2 regions of the Microbulbifer hydrolyticus genome follow, and region 2 is predicted to be linked to the other one. Evidence: predicted binding sites of a transcription regulator. Region 2 holds the regulator's gene; the other holds the start of a gene.
The links. The regulator LexA, encoded in region 2, represses DNA repair genes until DNA is damaged. The targets are predictions, from matches to a motif close to ACTGTNTNTANANACAGT.
Positions count from the first base shown of each region.

Region 1: a site for LexA is predicted at 4,443-4,460, ahead of ruvC (crossover junction endodeoxyribonuclease RuvC). Genes of this name have one in related genera too.

Region 1 covers NZ_CP047491.1:1,131,282-1,137,972, reverse strand. Annotated here, with positions in the region: gene tolA (cell envelope integrity protein TolA) at 1-449, opposite strand, end outside; gene tolR (protein TolR) at 470-901, opposite strand; gene tolQ (protein TolQ) at 937-1,629, opposite strand; gene ybgC (tol-pal system-associated acyl-CoA thioesterase) at 1,631-2,038, opposite strand; gene ruvB (Holliday junction branch migration DNA helicase RuvB) at 2,166-3,185, opposite strand; gene ruvA (Holliday junction branch migration protein RuvA) at 3,203-3,814, opposite strand; gene ruvC (crossover junction endodeoxyribonuclease RuvC) at 3,900-4,430, opposite strand; gene GTQ55_RS04750 (YebC/PmpR family DNA-binding transcriptional regulator) at 4,577-5,320, opposite strand; gene aspS (aspartate--tRNA ligase) at 5,457-6,691, opposite strand, start outside.
Region 2 covers NZ_CP047491.1:1,936,070-1,942,760, forward strand. Annotated here, with positions in the region: gene topA (type I DNA topoisomerase) at 1-1,634, shown strand, start outside; gene GTQ55_RS08160 (DUF6586 family protein) at 1,643-2,188, shown strand; gene GTQ55_RS08165 (hypothetical protein) at 2,342-2,596, shown strand; gene lexA (transcriptional repressor LexA) at 2,733-3,341, opposite strand; gene GTQ55_RS08175 (LOG family protein) at 3,559-4,200, shown strand; gene GTQ55_RS08180 (DUF6763 family protein) at 4,257-4,589, opposite strand; gene GTQ55_RS08185 (TetR/AcrR family transcriptional regulator) at 4,863-5,519, shown strand; gene nagZ (beta-N-acetylhexosaminidase) at 5,609-6,622, shown strand.

The DNA.
Region 1 (6,691 bases), 800 kb from region 2:
TGCAGTTCTTCTTCATCTTCAAGCGCTTCTTCAAAAGCACTTTTGCGCTCCTGGGCCAGCTTTTCCTTGCGCTCTTTTTCCTTGCGCGCTTTTTCCTTGCGCGCTTTTTCTTCGGCCTCGCGTTTCTTCTTGGCCTGCTCCGCCTTGCGCTTCTTATCCGCCTCTTCTTTCTTTTTGCGTTCAGCCGCAGCCCTGCGCTTCTTCTCAGCCTCTGCCTGGCGCTGACGCTCCAGTTCCTGCTGGCGCCGCTTCTCGCGCAGGTCGACTTTCGGTGGCGCTTTGGGTTTGTTGGATTTTGATTCCATCGTAACCAGCTTGGCCTGCACGAATTTCGGCATTGGCTTGATCTCGTGGCTCTGCTTAGCCTCCCATCCGAAGGTAAGCACCGCGATCAAAAGCGCGTGCAATGCCACACTGATTACGATAGCCGGGCCGTAGGAGCCTTTCATATCTTGCTTCTTGCCCCGAATCACTCTGACGGAGGCTCGGTAACCAGCCCAACGCTGGGAGCCCCGGCCTGCTGCAGATGGGTCATGACGCCGACGATCAGGCCATACTTGGCATCCGTATCCCCCCACACCAGAACCGGGGTTTTCGGCTTCTGCCGCAGCACCTTGGCGACGGTTTCCTTGATCTCCTTCAGCGGCTTGGCGACCTTCTCATCGTCACCGAGATTCAGGTAATAGGTGCCGTCGGCACGTACGGACACGATCAGGGGTTCGTCATCGGTGTCATCGATCGGCGCCGAGGGTGCGTCAGGAAGGTCTACCTTGACCCCTTGCATCAGCAGCGGTGCGGTCACCATAAACACGATCAACAGCACCAGCATCACGTCGATGTAGGGCACCACATTGATCTCGGAGACCAGTTTGCGCTTGGGCGCTTTGCGAAAGTTGCTCATAGTTTCGCTCTTGGCATGGTTTCGCTCTCGGCGCCTTAGCTGGCGGCGTGCACTTTGCGATGAAGAATGGAGGAAAACTCCTCGGCGAAGGTCTCATAGCTGGAAAGCAGCCACTCGGCCTTGGCGGAATAGCGGTTGTACGCCATCACCGCGGGAATCGCGGCAAACAGCCCCATGGCGGTGGCCACCAGGGCCTCGGAGATACCTGGCGCAACCGTGGCGATGGTGGCCTGGTGCATGGTGGCAAGGCCGCGGAATGAATTCATGATGCCCCAAACGGTACCAAACAGGCCGATATAGGGGCTGACGGAACCCACGGTGGCCAGGAACGGCAGGTTCATCTCCACCTTCTCCTGCTCCCGGGACATGGCCACGCGCATGGCGCGCTCGGTCCCCTCCATTACCGCCGCCGGGCTGCTCTTGCCCTGCTGGCGCAGGCGGGTAAATTCAGTAAAGCCGGCACGGAACAAGGACTCCACACCATCGATCTTGCCCTTCTCGGCGGCCGCATTGCCATCCCGGAAAAGCTGGTTGAGGTCGGACCCGGACCAGAACCGGCGCTCGAAATTGATCAGCGACTTGCGCGCCCGCGACAGGTAAGTACCGCGCTGGATGATCATTACCCAGGAAATCACCGAGGCCAGCAGGAGCATCAGCATCACCAACTGCACCAACAGACTGGCGCTGGAAACCAGGCCCCACAGAGAAAGTTGTTCACCGGCATTCATGTTATTGACTCGCTGCCTTCAATGCTTGATAGATGGTTTCAGGTAACGCGCAGGGTTTGCGGCTGGCGTCATCCACGCAGGCCACTTTGACCACGCCCTCACAAATAATTTCATCGCCGCGCCAGATTTTCTGCTCGAAAGTGATCGCAGCACGGCCGAGCTTGCCAATACTGGCAGAAGCACGCAACTGATCGTCCAGTATTGCAGACCGGCGGTACTGAACCTCCGCTGAATGCACCACCAGCAATAGCCCCTGCTGCGGCATGGCGGGCTTATCATAGCCGAGCGCGCGGACCAATTCTGTGCGCGCCCGCTCCATATACTTTAAATAATTGACGTAATAGACGATTCCGCCAGCGTCCGTATCCTCGATATAGACGCGAATGGGAATAGAGAAAGGTTCTGACACACACCGTCCTTAAATTGCCGACCGCGAACGCGTTTTTGTAGTAAATAGCGGTTTGGGGTCCGCCGGCGCGACCTCAAGGCCACTGACCGGCGATGACGAAACATGCTACAGGATCGCGAACGCTTCGTCAGGTGCGGTCGGGCTTGGGAATACCGAAGTGTTCATAGGCCAGCGCGGTCACCACCCGACCGCGCGGGGTACGCGCCAGGTAGCCCTGCTGGATCAGGTAGGGTTCCAGCACATCCTCAATGGTGTCGCGCTCCTCGCTAACGGCCGCCGCAAGGCTGTCGACACCCACCGGGCCACCATCAAACTTCTCGATCATGGTCAGCAGCACACGGCGGTCGAGCTGGTCAAACCCGCTGGCATCCACATTCAGCATGTTCAGTGCGGCGTCGGCGGTTTCCGCACACACATGGCCGTTGCCCTTCACTTCCGCAAAATCACGCACCCGGCGCAACAGGCGGTTGGCAATACGCGGGGTGCCGCGGGCGCGGCGCGCCACTTCATGGGCGCCACCCTCGTCCATCGCCACACCCATCAATCCCGCGGAGCGGGCGACAATACTGGTGAGATCGGCAACATTGTAGAACTCCAGGCGCTGCACAATGCCGAAACGGTCTCGCAGTGGCGAGGTGAGCAGGCCCGCCCTGGTGGTGGCACCAACCAGCGTGAACGGTGGCAGGTCGAGCTTGATGGAACGGGCCGCCGGCCCCTCACCGATCATGATGTCGAGCTGGTAGTCCTCCATCGCCGGGTACAGCACCTCTTCCACATGGGGGCTCAGACGGTGGATCTCGTCGATAAACAGCACATCACCGGGCTCGAGATTGGTCATGATGGCGGCGAGATCGCCGGCTTTCTCCAGCACCGGGCCCGAAGTCGTCTTGATCGCCACCCCCATTTCTGCCGCGATAATGTTGGCGAGGGTGGTTTTGCCGAGGCCGGGCGGGCCGAACACGAGAGTATGGTCCAGCGCCTCTTTGCGCAGCTTGGCGGCCTGGATGAAAATTTCCATCTGCTCGCGCACCACCGGCTGGCCGACATAGTCGGACAGGGTTTTGGGGCGCACGGCGCGGTCGTACTGCTCTTCCTGCCCGGTGGGGCCGATGGGTTCTGGGGCAATCAGGCGGTCAGCTTCAATCACGGTGTATCTCGGTCAAGTCAGGCTGGCGCCATGCTTTTCAGGGCAAGGCGGATCAGGGTGGCGCTGTCGGCCTCCGGTTGCTCTTTGGCCGCACGCGCGACCATTTTGGAGGCGTCGGTAGGCTTGTAGCCCAGCGCGGCAAGCGCGCTTTCCGCCTCTCCGGCATGATCAAATTTGGGCTCGGCGTTGGCGGCCATCAGCGGGATATCGCCGAGATCACCTGTCTGCGGGGTTAGCTTGCCACGCAATTCAATGATCAGTCGCTCGGCAGTTTTCTTGCCGACGCCTGGCACCTTCACCAGCACGCCGACATTGTCATCGGCCACACAGCGGGCCAGTGCGGCACCGTCAAGGCCGGAGAGAATGGCCAGCGCCATTTTGGGGCCAACGCCATTGACCTTGATCAGGGTCCGGAACAGCTGCCGATCGGAATCACGGATAAAACCAAACAACTGCTGCGAGGTTTCAGACACCGCCAGATGTGTGTGGAGCTGAACGCTGCCGCCGAGCTGGGGCAACTCAAAGATAGTGGTCATGGGGGCCAGCACCTCGTAGCCCACACCATGGACATCCACCAGCAATTGAGGAGGCTGAATTGCGGCGAGGGTGCCGGTGAGTCTTCCGATCATTGTTATTCCTGATTCACTTTCAGGGCTTCGTTTTTGAAGCCCTGTGATATGTTCTTTTCAAATTTGGCGGCGGCGCGGACCCCGGCTACCCAATACTCAATCGCCCACGGCGGAAACGCGCCCGGGCACCCCCGGAAGACTGGATCAGTGTCTGCATCGTATGCATATGGCACAGAGCCACCGCCAGGGCATCGGCGGCATCCTCCTGCGGAGAAGCCGGCAGTTTCAGCAGGGTTTTGACCATATGCTGTACCTGCAATTTGTCGGCCGCGCCATTACCAACCACCGCCTGTTTGACCTTGCGCGCTTCGTATTCCGACACCGGCAGATCCGCATGGGTGGCCGCGACAATCGCCGCCCCCCGCGCCTGACCGAGCTTCAGAGCGGAACCGGCGCTCTTGGCCATAAACACGTTCTCGATGGCCATCTGCTGCGGCTGGTACTGCTGGGCGATCTGGCTCACGGCGTCAAAGATCAGTTTCAGGCGCTCCGGCAAGGGGCCATCGGGGAGCCTGATCACGCCGCTGGCCACATAACGGGCGTGGGAGCGCTCGATATCGATCAGGCCGTAACCGGTCTTGCGCGAGCCGGGATCTATTCCCAGAATTCGGGTCACGGCAGGCAGCCCCCTGTACATTTATACAATTGTTGCGGGAAGTGTCCCAAGGCCGCGGCGGGCCGTCAAGGCCGGGTGAAGGGTCTGCGATCACCAGATACAAAAATGCCCCGGCAAGCGGGGCATGGGGGAAGCATCAGGGGCTGTCAGCCCAACTCGGCCATCAGCTCTTCGGCAATGTCCGCGTTGGTGTATACGTTCTGTACGTCGTCGAGGTCTTCCAGCATATCCACCAGTGCCAGCACCTTTTCTGCACCATCCTTATCCAGCGGAATCGTGGTGGACGGGATCATGGCAATCTCGGCGTTGTCCGGCTTGAAACCAGCCTCGGTCAGCGCGTCCTTGACCGACATGTAATCGGTAAACTCGGTGGTGACTTCGATGCTGCCGTCGTCGTTGGTCTCGATATCCTCGGCACCGGACTCCAGCGCGGCTTCCATCAGCGCGTCTTCATCCACTCCGGGCTCGTAGTACATCTGCCCCTTGCGGGAGAACAGGTAGGCCACAGAGCCGTCGGTACCCAGGTTGCCGCCGCGCTTGGTAAACGCGTGGCGCACTTCAGCCACAGTGCGGTTGCGATTGTCCGTCAGGCACTCCACCAGCACCGCCACACCACCAACGCCGTAACCCTCGTAGGTTACCGCCTCATAGTTGTCTCCGTCAGCGTTGCCGGCACCTCGGGCGACCGCCTTGTCGATGGTGTCGCGCTTCATGTTCGCACCCAGGGCCTTGTCGATAGTGGCCCGCAGGGTGGGGTTGTCTTCCGGGTTGGCCCCGGCCTTGGCGGCAACCGTCAGCTCGCGAATGATCTTGGTGAAAACCTTACCCCGCTTGGCGTCCTGCGCCGCTTTGCGGTGTTTGATGTTGGCCCATTTACTATGTCCCGCCATCTAATCTCTCTCCGGTATTCTCCGTTTGTGGCTCTATTGTGCTGCTCAATTGTACTGCTCACTACCCCCGGCGCCGGCCGGGGCCTGGATGCTGCTTTCCGGGGTTCCGCCACTGGCAGAATACCCCGGGAAAACGTTAGCCCACCTGCTCTTCTTTCGCGCGCAGGCGGATGCTCAGCTCGCGCAACTGCTTTGCGTCAACCGCACCCGGTGCGTCGGTCATGACACAGGCCGCGCTCTGGGTCTTCGGAAAAGCGATGACGTCGCGGATGGAATCGCTGTCGGTCATCAGCATTACCAGGCGGTCGAGGCCGAAGGCCAGGCCACCGTGGGGCGGCGCACCGTACTTGAGGGCATCCAGCAGGAAGCCGAACTTCTCACGCTGCTCTTCGGCGCTGATACCCAATGCGCGGAATACGACCTGCTGCATGTCCTGATTGTGGATACGGATAGAGCCGCCGCCTAGCTCGGTGCCGTTAAGCACCATATCGTAGGCGCGGGACAGGGCATCCAGCGGGCTCTTTTCCAGCTCTTCCACCGAGCAGGACGGCGCCGTGAACGGATGATGCAGCGCGGTGATGCTACCGTCGTCGTTCTCTTCGAACATCGGGAAGTCCACCACCCACAGCGGCGCCCACTCGGCAACGTACAGGTTCAAGTCCTCACCCAGCTTGCAGCGCAGTGCGCCCAGCGCTTCGGATACCACTTTCGCCTTGTCGGAGCCAAAGAAAATCAGGTCGCCGTTCTCCGCCTGTACCCGGTCGAGGATGGCAGCGCGCACATCGTTCGGCAGGAACTTGACGATGGGCGACTGCAGGCCATTGTCCAGGTCGGACTTGTCGTTGACCTTGATGTAAGCCAGGCCCCTGGCGCCGTAGATGGAGACGTATTTGGTGTAATCGTCGATCTGCTTGCGGGTCAGCTTGTCGTTGCCGCCGGGTACTTTCAGCGCGGTAACGCGGCCTTTCGGGTCATTGGCCGGGCCGGAAAACACCTTGAAATCCACTTCGGTCATCAGGTCCTTGATGTCGACGAGCTCCAGCGGAATACGCAGGTCCGGCTTGTCGGAACCGAATTTCTCCATTGCTTCACTGAACGGCATGCGCGGGAATTCACCCAGCTCCACACCTTTCAGCTCTTTGAACAGCTTGCGAATCATGCCTTCAGTGATGGACATGATGGCGTTTTCATCGAGGAAAGCGGTCTCGATATCGATCTGGGTGAACTCGGGCTGGCGGTCTGCGCGCAGGTCTTCATCGCGAAAACACTTGGCGATCTGGTAGTAACGGTCGAAACCGGACACCATCAGCAACTGCTTGAACAGCTGCGGTGACTGCGGCAACGCAAAGAATTTGCCACCATGGGTACGGC
Region 2 (6,691 bases):
GCAGTAAAGAGGGCGCGCAAGAAGCGCACGAGGCGATCCGCCCCTCCGACGTGCGGGTGAAGCCGAATATGCTGTCCGGCATGGAGCGGGACGCCGAGCGCCTGTACACCTTGATCTGGCAACAGTTTGTGGCCTGCCAGATGACGCCTGCTCAGTTCACTTCCACCTCGGTAGTGGTTACTGCGGGTGACTTTGAATTGCGTACCCGTGGTCGCGTTATTCGCTTCGATGGTTTCCTGAAAGTCGCGCCCGCCCAGAGCAAGAAAGACGAAGATCTGGTACTGCCTGATATCAAGGTCGGCGAAAAGCTCAACCTGAAGAAACTCGATCCGAAGCAGCACTTTACCAAGCCGCCGGCGCGCTTCAGCGAAGCTGCACTGGTTAAAGAGCTGGAAAAGCGCGGTATCGGTCGCCCGTCCACCTATGCGTCGATTATTTCCACCATTCAGGACCGCGGCTATGTACGGCTGGAAAACCGCCGTTTCTACGCGGAAAAAATGGGCGACATCGTCACCGATCGCCTGAGCGAGAGCTTCACCGACCTGATGGATTATGGTTTTACCGCCAGCCTGGAGGAATCCCTGGATTCCGTTGCCGAAGGCAATCGCGGCTGGAAAGACCTGCTCAACGATTTCTATTCCGACTTCAGCGCGCGCCTCGAAGCCGCGCAGGACAAGGAACACGGCATGCGCCGCAACGCACCGACCGATACCGATATCGAGTGCAGCCAGTGCGGTCGCCATATGCAGATTCGCACCGGTTCTACCGGGGTTTTCCTTGGCTGTTCCGGCTATGCACTGCCGCCCAAAGAGCGTTGCACCAACACCATGAACCTGGTGTCCGGTGAGGAAGCGGTTGACGCGGACAAGGACGAGGATGCGGAAACCCGGCAGCTGCGCGAAAAACGCCGTTGCGGCAAATGCGGTACCGCCATGGACAGCTACCTGGTGGACGAGCATCGCAAATTGCATATTTGCGGTAATAACCCGGATTGCCCCGGGTTTGAGGTGGAGAAGGGCACATTCAAGATCAAGGGTTATGACGGCCCGGTGATCGAGTGCGACAAATGCGGTGCGGACATGCAGTTGAAATCGGGCCGTTTCGGCAAGTATTTCGGTTGCACCAGCGAGACCTGTAAAAATACCCGCAAACTGTTGAAAAGTGGCCAGCCGGCACCGCCGAAAATGGACCCGGTTCCGATGCCCGAGCTTCCGTGCGAGAAGGTGGAAGATACCTACATTCTTCGCGATGGCGCCTCAGGACTGTTCCTCGCAGCGAGCCAGTTCCCGAAAAACCGGGAGACCCGTGCGCCGTTGATCAAGGAACTGTTGCCGCACAAAGACGAGATTGATCCGAAGTACAGCTTCCTGTTCTCGGCGCCTGTGGAAGACAATGAAGGCCGCGACACCGTGGTGCGCTTCAGCCGCAAGACCCAGGAACAGTACGTGCAGTCTGAGGAAGAGGGCAAGGCAACCGGTTGGAAAGCGTTCTATCGCGACGGCAAGTGGCAGGTAGAAGAGCCGGCGAAGAAGAAACCGGCAGTCAAGAAAAAAGCTGCTGCGAAGAAAAAAGCACCGGCGAAAAAGAAGGCCGCCGCGAAAAAGGCGCCCTCTAAAAAAGCGCCCGCCAAGTAGGTAGACCGGTGAGCAATCCATATACCTGCGCAGTGGCGTCGGCGCTGCGAAAAGCCCAGCTGATTCTGCACTCTCTGGCCTCGCCAGAGGGGGCAGGCAGTCAGCAGGCCCTGTACGAGAGCGCCCAGCACGAAGCAGCGCTGCTCCAGCTGTGGCGTGCCTATAAGGCGTTTCTCGCGGAGCAGGGGCAACAGCTGCAGTTGGGGTTTGGTCCGGGCGGCGAGCCGGAAACCGCACACGCGCTGGCGCAGCTGGTCTCCGCCAGAGGCAAATTCAGTGCTGAGGTGAACGAGCTGGTGAGCCTCGCCGAAAACCCGGATAGTTGGTTTCAGTCGATGGCGGCAGCCTGGCAGGCCCTGTGGCAACCGGCCACGGGTACCGCTCAGCAGCCCGCCGCTTCCGCGGTCGACGCGGCGGGGGGGCAAAGCCTCATCCCTCTACAGCAGCTCGATCGGCGCGCGCCAGAACCGCTTGGCCATGAAGCGCTGGAAAAGTGGCTTCGCGCTCTCAATGAGCTGGTGCAGCGTCAGCGTGCGCATGGTGAGGAGTGGTGAAGGTTGGCCGCTTCGGCCGGTGCGAACTCTGGGGCCCTATGGCGTCCATGGTCAGGGGCCGTGTCCGCTGATTAATCACTTCTCCCTGTGTTACACTGCCCCAAATTGTGCGGTGCCTGGCACGCGGTTCCTGGGAAGTTTGTGGAGAAATGAATGTCTTCTGAGACCTACGAAATCATCGAGTTGTCCAATGGTGATGTGGCGTTGCGACGCGCAGGTCACAAGGACGATCCGTTGGTGCGTATCCATTTTTCTGCCGAGAGTCTCGAGTTCCTGCGTGAGCACAAGGTGACCATAGCGCGCGCCATGCTGGAAGCGGGCATTGAGGCGGTACAGGAGATCAACGACCTGGAGCCGGAACCCTTTGAGGAGGAAGAAGTGGATATTACCGAGCACACGATCCACTAAACCCCGGCACCTGCTGAGTCGCAAGCGGCCGGCAGATCTCCATATTGGATGCATAAAAAAACAGGGCCCTGAGCCCTGTTTTTTTATGTCTTAAGCAATCGCAATAGCCATCTGACGATCGACTGCCCGTTTTTGTTTACACCGGGTTCTGGCGGATCACGCCAACCGCGAGGCCCTCGATTGCGAAGCTTCTGTCGCGCATATCCACTTCAATCACGTCAAACTCTTCATTCTCCGGCATCAGCTGTATGGTCGCCTGATTGCCCCGGCGTTTGAAGCGCTTGACCGTCACTTCATCTTCAATGCGTGCCACCACGATCTGCCCGTTGCGGATGTTATCGGTGCGTTGAACCGCGAGCAGGTCGCCATCGAGTATGCCGGCATCTTTCATGCTCATACCGTGAACCCGAAGCAGGTAGTCGGCGGGTGGGTGAAAAAACTCAGCGGGGATCTCACAGTATTCCTCGATGTTTTCTTCCGCCAGTATCGGGTTGCCGGCGGCCACGCGACCGACGATCGGAAGCCCGCTCTGGTAGTCCGGTATCCGGATGCCGCGTGACGCACCGGCGACCATTTCGATCGCACCTTTGCGCGCCAGCGCTTTCAAATGTTCTTCCGCCGCGTTGGGTGAGCGGAAGCCGAGCTGCTTTGCAATTTCCGCTCGGGTGGGCGGGTATCCGGTGTCGTCCAGGTAAGTTTTGATCAACTCGAGTACCTGGGCCTGGCGCGCAGTAAGGTTTGTCATGGGCTCGTTCCTGTTATGTCAGTGTTCCCGTATACCCGTATTCCCTGAGTCTGTGTTTTTATACAGGTGCTGTGATTATATACAGATTTGGCGGGTGCGCAATCTTAAGGGGCACGAGCCGATTACTGCTAGACTTGGGGAGACTTGTGGAATTTTATGTCTGCGGCGAAAGAGTGGCGGTCAGAACAAGCCGCGAATAGCGATAAGGAGAAGGCATATGCTGGATGCAAAAATGCCGGAAGCGTGGCGCGTGCTGCGTATTCAATCTGAGCTCGTAGATGGAATAGAGCGCCTGATTACCCTGAAGGGTGCGGTTACCGTTTTCGGAAGTGCGAGATTTCCCGAAGAAGCTGCTGAGTACCAGCAAGCGGTGCGCCTCGGCGAGCTCTTGGCGAGCGAGGGTGTGCCAGTCATGACCGGCGGCGGGCCGGGAATTATGGAAGCGAGCAATCGCGGTGCGTTTACCCAGTGTGGCGCATCGATCGGGCTGAATATAGAGCTGCCGTTCGAGCAAGTGCCCAACGCCTACCTGGATATCAATCTGAACTTCCGTTACTTTTTTGTACGCAAATTCATGTTCGTCAAACACGCCGTCGGGTTCATTGCCATGCCCGGCGGATACGGCACCATGGACGAACTGTTTGAAGCCTTGACTCTGGTACAGACCCAGAAAGTACGACACTTTCCGATTGTACTGGTGGGCAAGCGTTACTGGGCGGGGCTGGTAGACTGGATGGTAAACACCGTGCTTGAGCGAGGCTGTATCGATGCGGGCGATCTCGACCTGTTCACCCTGGTGGATACCGTAGAAGAGGCGGCGGAGATCATTATCGAACACATTCGAAATGGCGACGCCTGATCCGGTATCCGCTAGATTGCCGCTCACGTTCGGTATGAGCGTTTCATTGGTTCCCGTTAAAAACCTTCGTCGGTGCCGGGAAAAGACTCTCCTTCAAGCCTGTCGATCGCGCTTTGCGCCGGGGACAAAATGGGGCTCCGATAACCCCCATCTTCAGCGTCCTGCATTTCTTCTGCCAGTGTGCCGTAACCGGCGTTCGCATCTTCCGGTTCCGCGGCGCCAATGACCGGCATCCGCGGCCAGCTCTGGAAGTCGATCTCACCCAGTGTCCCGTCGAGATACTGAATCTCGATGGTGCGGCCGGGGTGGTCTACTGCGACCACCTCAAACAGGTCTCCGCTGTCAAAGTTTTCAAACCAGCTGCCAATCTCAGGAGCAATTCTTGCCATGATGCAGCCCTCCCGGGTTAATGAATTATGGCGCGCGTACGAGCCCTTGTTTTCAATCTAGTGTGCGATGCGGTGGCTTGGTAACTGACAGGTCGCGAAAGTCGCGCGGATTCGCTTTTGGTGTTGTTGCTGTGAAGGTGATCGGATTGTCAGAAGGCGTCTTGCGCGCGAAGCGAGGGGAATGTTCCAGCTATTGCGAGAGGGGGCGACTATGCTAGTCTCAGCACTTAAACAAACGTTTTAATTGTTGGTTTGAATTACTGTGAGCAGGGTATGAGTCAGCTGGATACCGTCAACCGTATACTGGATGCCGCCGAGGTGCTTTTTGCCGAGCGGGGGTTTACCGAGACTTCTCTGCGAACCATTACCAGTACAGCAGGCGTCAACCTGGCGGCAGTGAACTACCATTTCGGTTCGAAAAAGGAGCTGATACAGGCAGTATTCGAGCGCTTTCTAACGCCTTTTACGGAGAGTCTGGATCAGGAGCTGAGTCGTCGCCAGGCCCAGCTCGCAGAGTCTCCCGGGGAGCAATTGCAGGTGGATGACCTGTTGCAGAGCCTGTATCGCGTAGCGCTGGCCGGCCTGGCAAAAGAAGGCCGGGACCCAAAGCGTTTCATGGGGCTGTTGGGACTGGCTTATACCCAGTCACAAGGCCACTTGCGACGGTTTATTGTCTCTCGCTACGGTGCCAGTTACCGGCGCTTTGCCGGTGAGCTCGCCAATGCGCTGCCCCAGGTGGATCCTGTCACTTTCTATTGGCGCCTGTATTTCATGCTGGGTGCCACCATCTTTTCCCTGTCGAGCTTTGATGCGATCGAAGCTATCCTGAGGGAAGATTTCGGTGCCGAGAGTAGCCTGGAAGAGACCCTGGCCCGGCTGGCGCCAGCGGCCGCGGCGATGCTGACGGCTCCAGAGTCAAAGGACCCATAAACTCGGGGATGGCTGGGTGCGACGTCGAGCCTCCCATTTAGATGTTATTCCCTGTTGAACACCATTCACTGATAGCGGGAGCAGGAACCATGTCTGTGCAGATTGGTCCGGTAATGATTGATGTGGAGAGCACCGAGCTCACCGAGGAAGACCGCGAGCTACTGCGCCACCCGCAGGTAGGCGGGCTCATTTTCTTCGCGCGTAACTTCCGCGATCGCCCGCAACTCGAAGCGCTGGTCTCAGAAATCCGTGCCGTACGGCCCGAAATTCTGCTTGCCGTGGATCAGGAAGGGGGGCGTGTGCAGCGCTTCAAGGATTCCTTCACCCGTATCCCCTCCATGCAGGCGCTGAGCGCCCGGGCCGATTCGCAGCAGCTCAAAGATGTCGGGTGGCTGTTGGCCGCTGAGCTTCTGGCGGTGGGTGTGGACTTCAGTTTCGCCCCGGTACTGGATGCGGACGATGATTTCTGTCGTATCGTTGGTGATCGCAGTTTTGCCTGTGATCCGCTGAAGCTTGCGGCGAAAGCGCGGCCGTTTATGGCGGGTATGCACGAGGCCGGAATGGCCACCACTGGCAAGCATTTTCCCGGGCATGGGCAGGTGCTGGAAGACAGTCACGAAGAATTGCCAGTAGACCAACGCGAACTGGAAGATGTGCTCGCGTCAGACGGCAAGCCGTTTGAAGAATGCATCGCCGCAGGAGAGCTGGAGGCGGTCATGCCAGCCCATATACGATTCGCGAAGGTAGATGAAAACCCGGTCGGTTTTTCCCGCTTCTGGCTGCAGGAAATCCTGCGCAAGCGCCTGGGGTTTGATGGGGTGATATTCAGTGATGACCTCACCATGGAGGGCGCCGGTGCCGCGGGCGGCTATGCGGCACGTATCCGCGCGGCCATGCAGGCCGGTTGTGATATGGGCGTTGTATGTAATAACCGCCAGGGCGCACTGGAAGTCCTGAAGGCACTTGAAGGTTACGTCCCGGACCCACACTCAAGCAAACGACTGGAGCGTATGCGGGGGCGGCCCGCGATCGATAGCTGGGCAGCGTTAGAGACCACGCCCCGTTGGCTGGAGACAAGGCGTTGGCTGGAATCCTGGATGTAAATACGCACAATGGGCGGCCTTGGTGAAAGAGCCGCTTGCGGCAGACTCGCAGATACCGAATAAACCTAA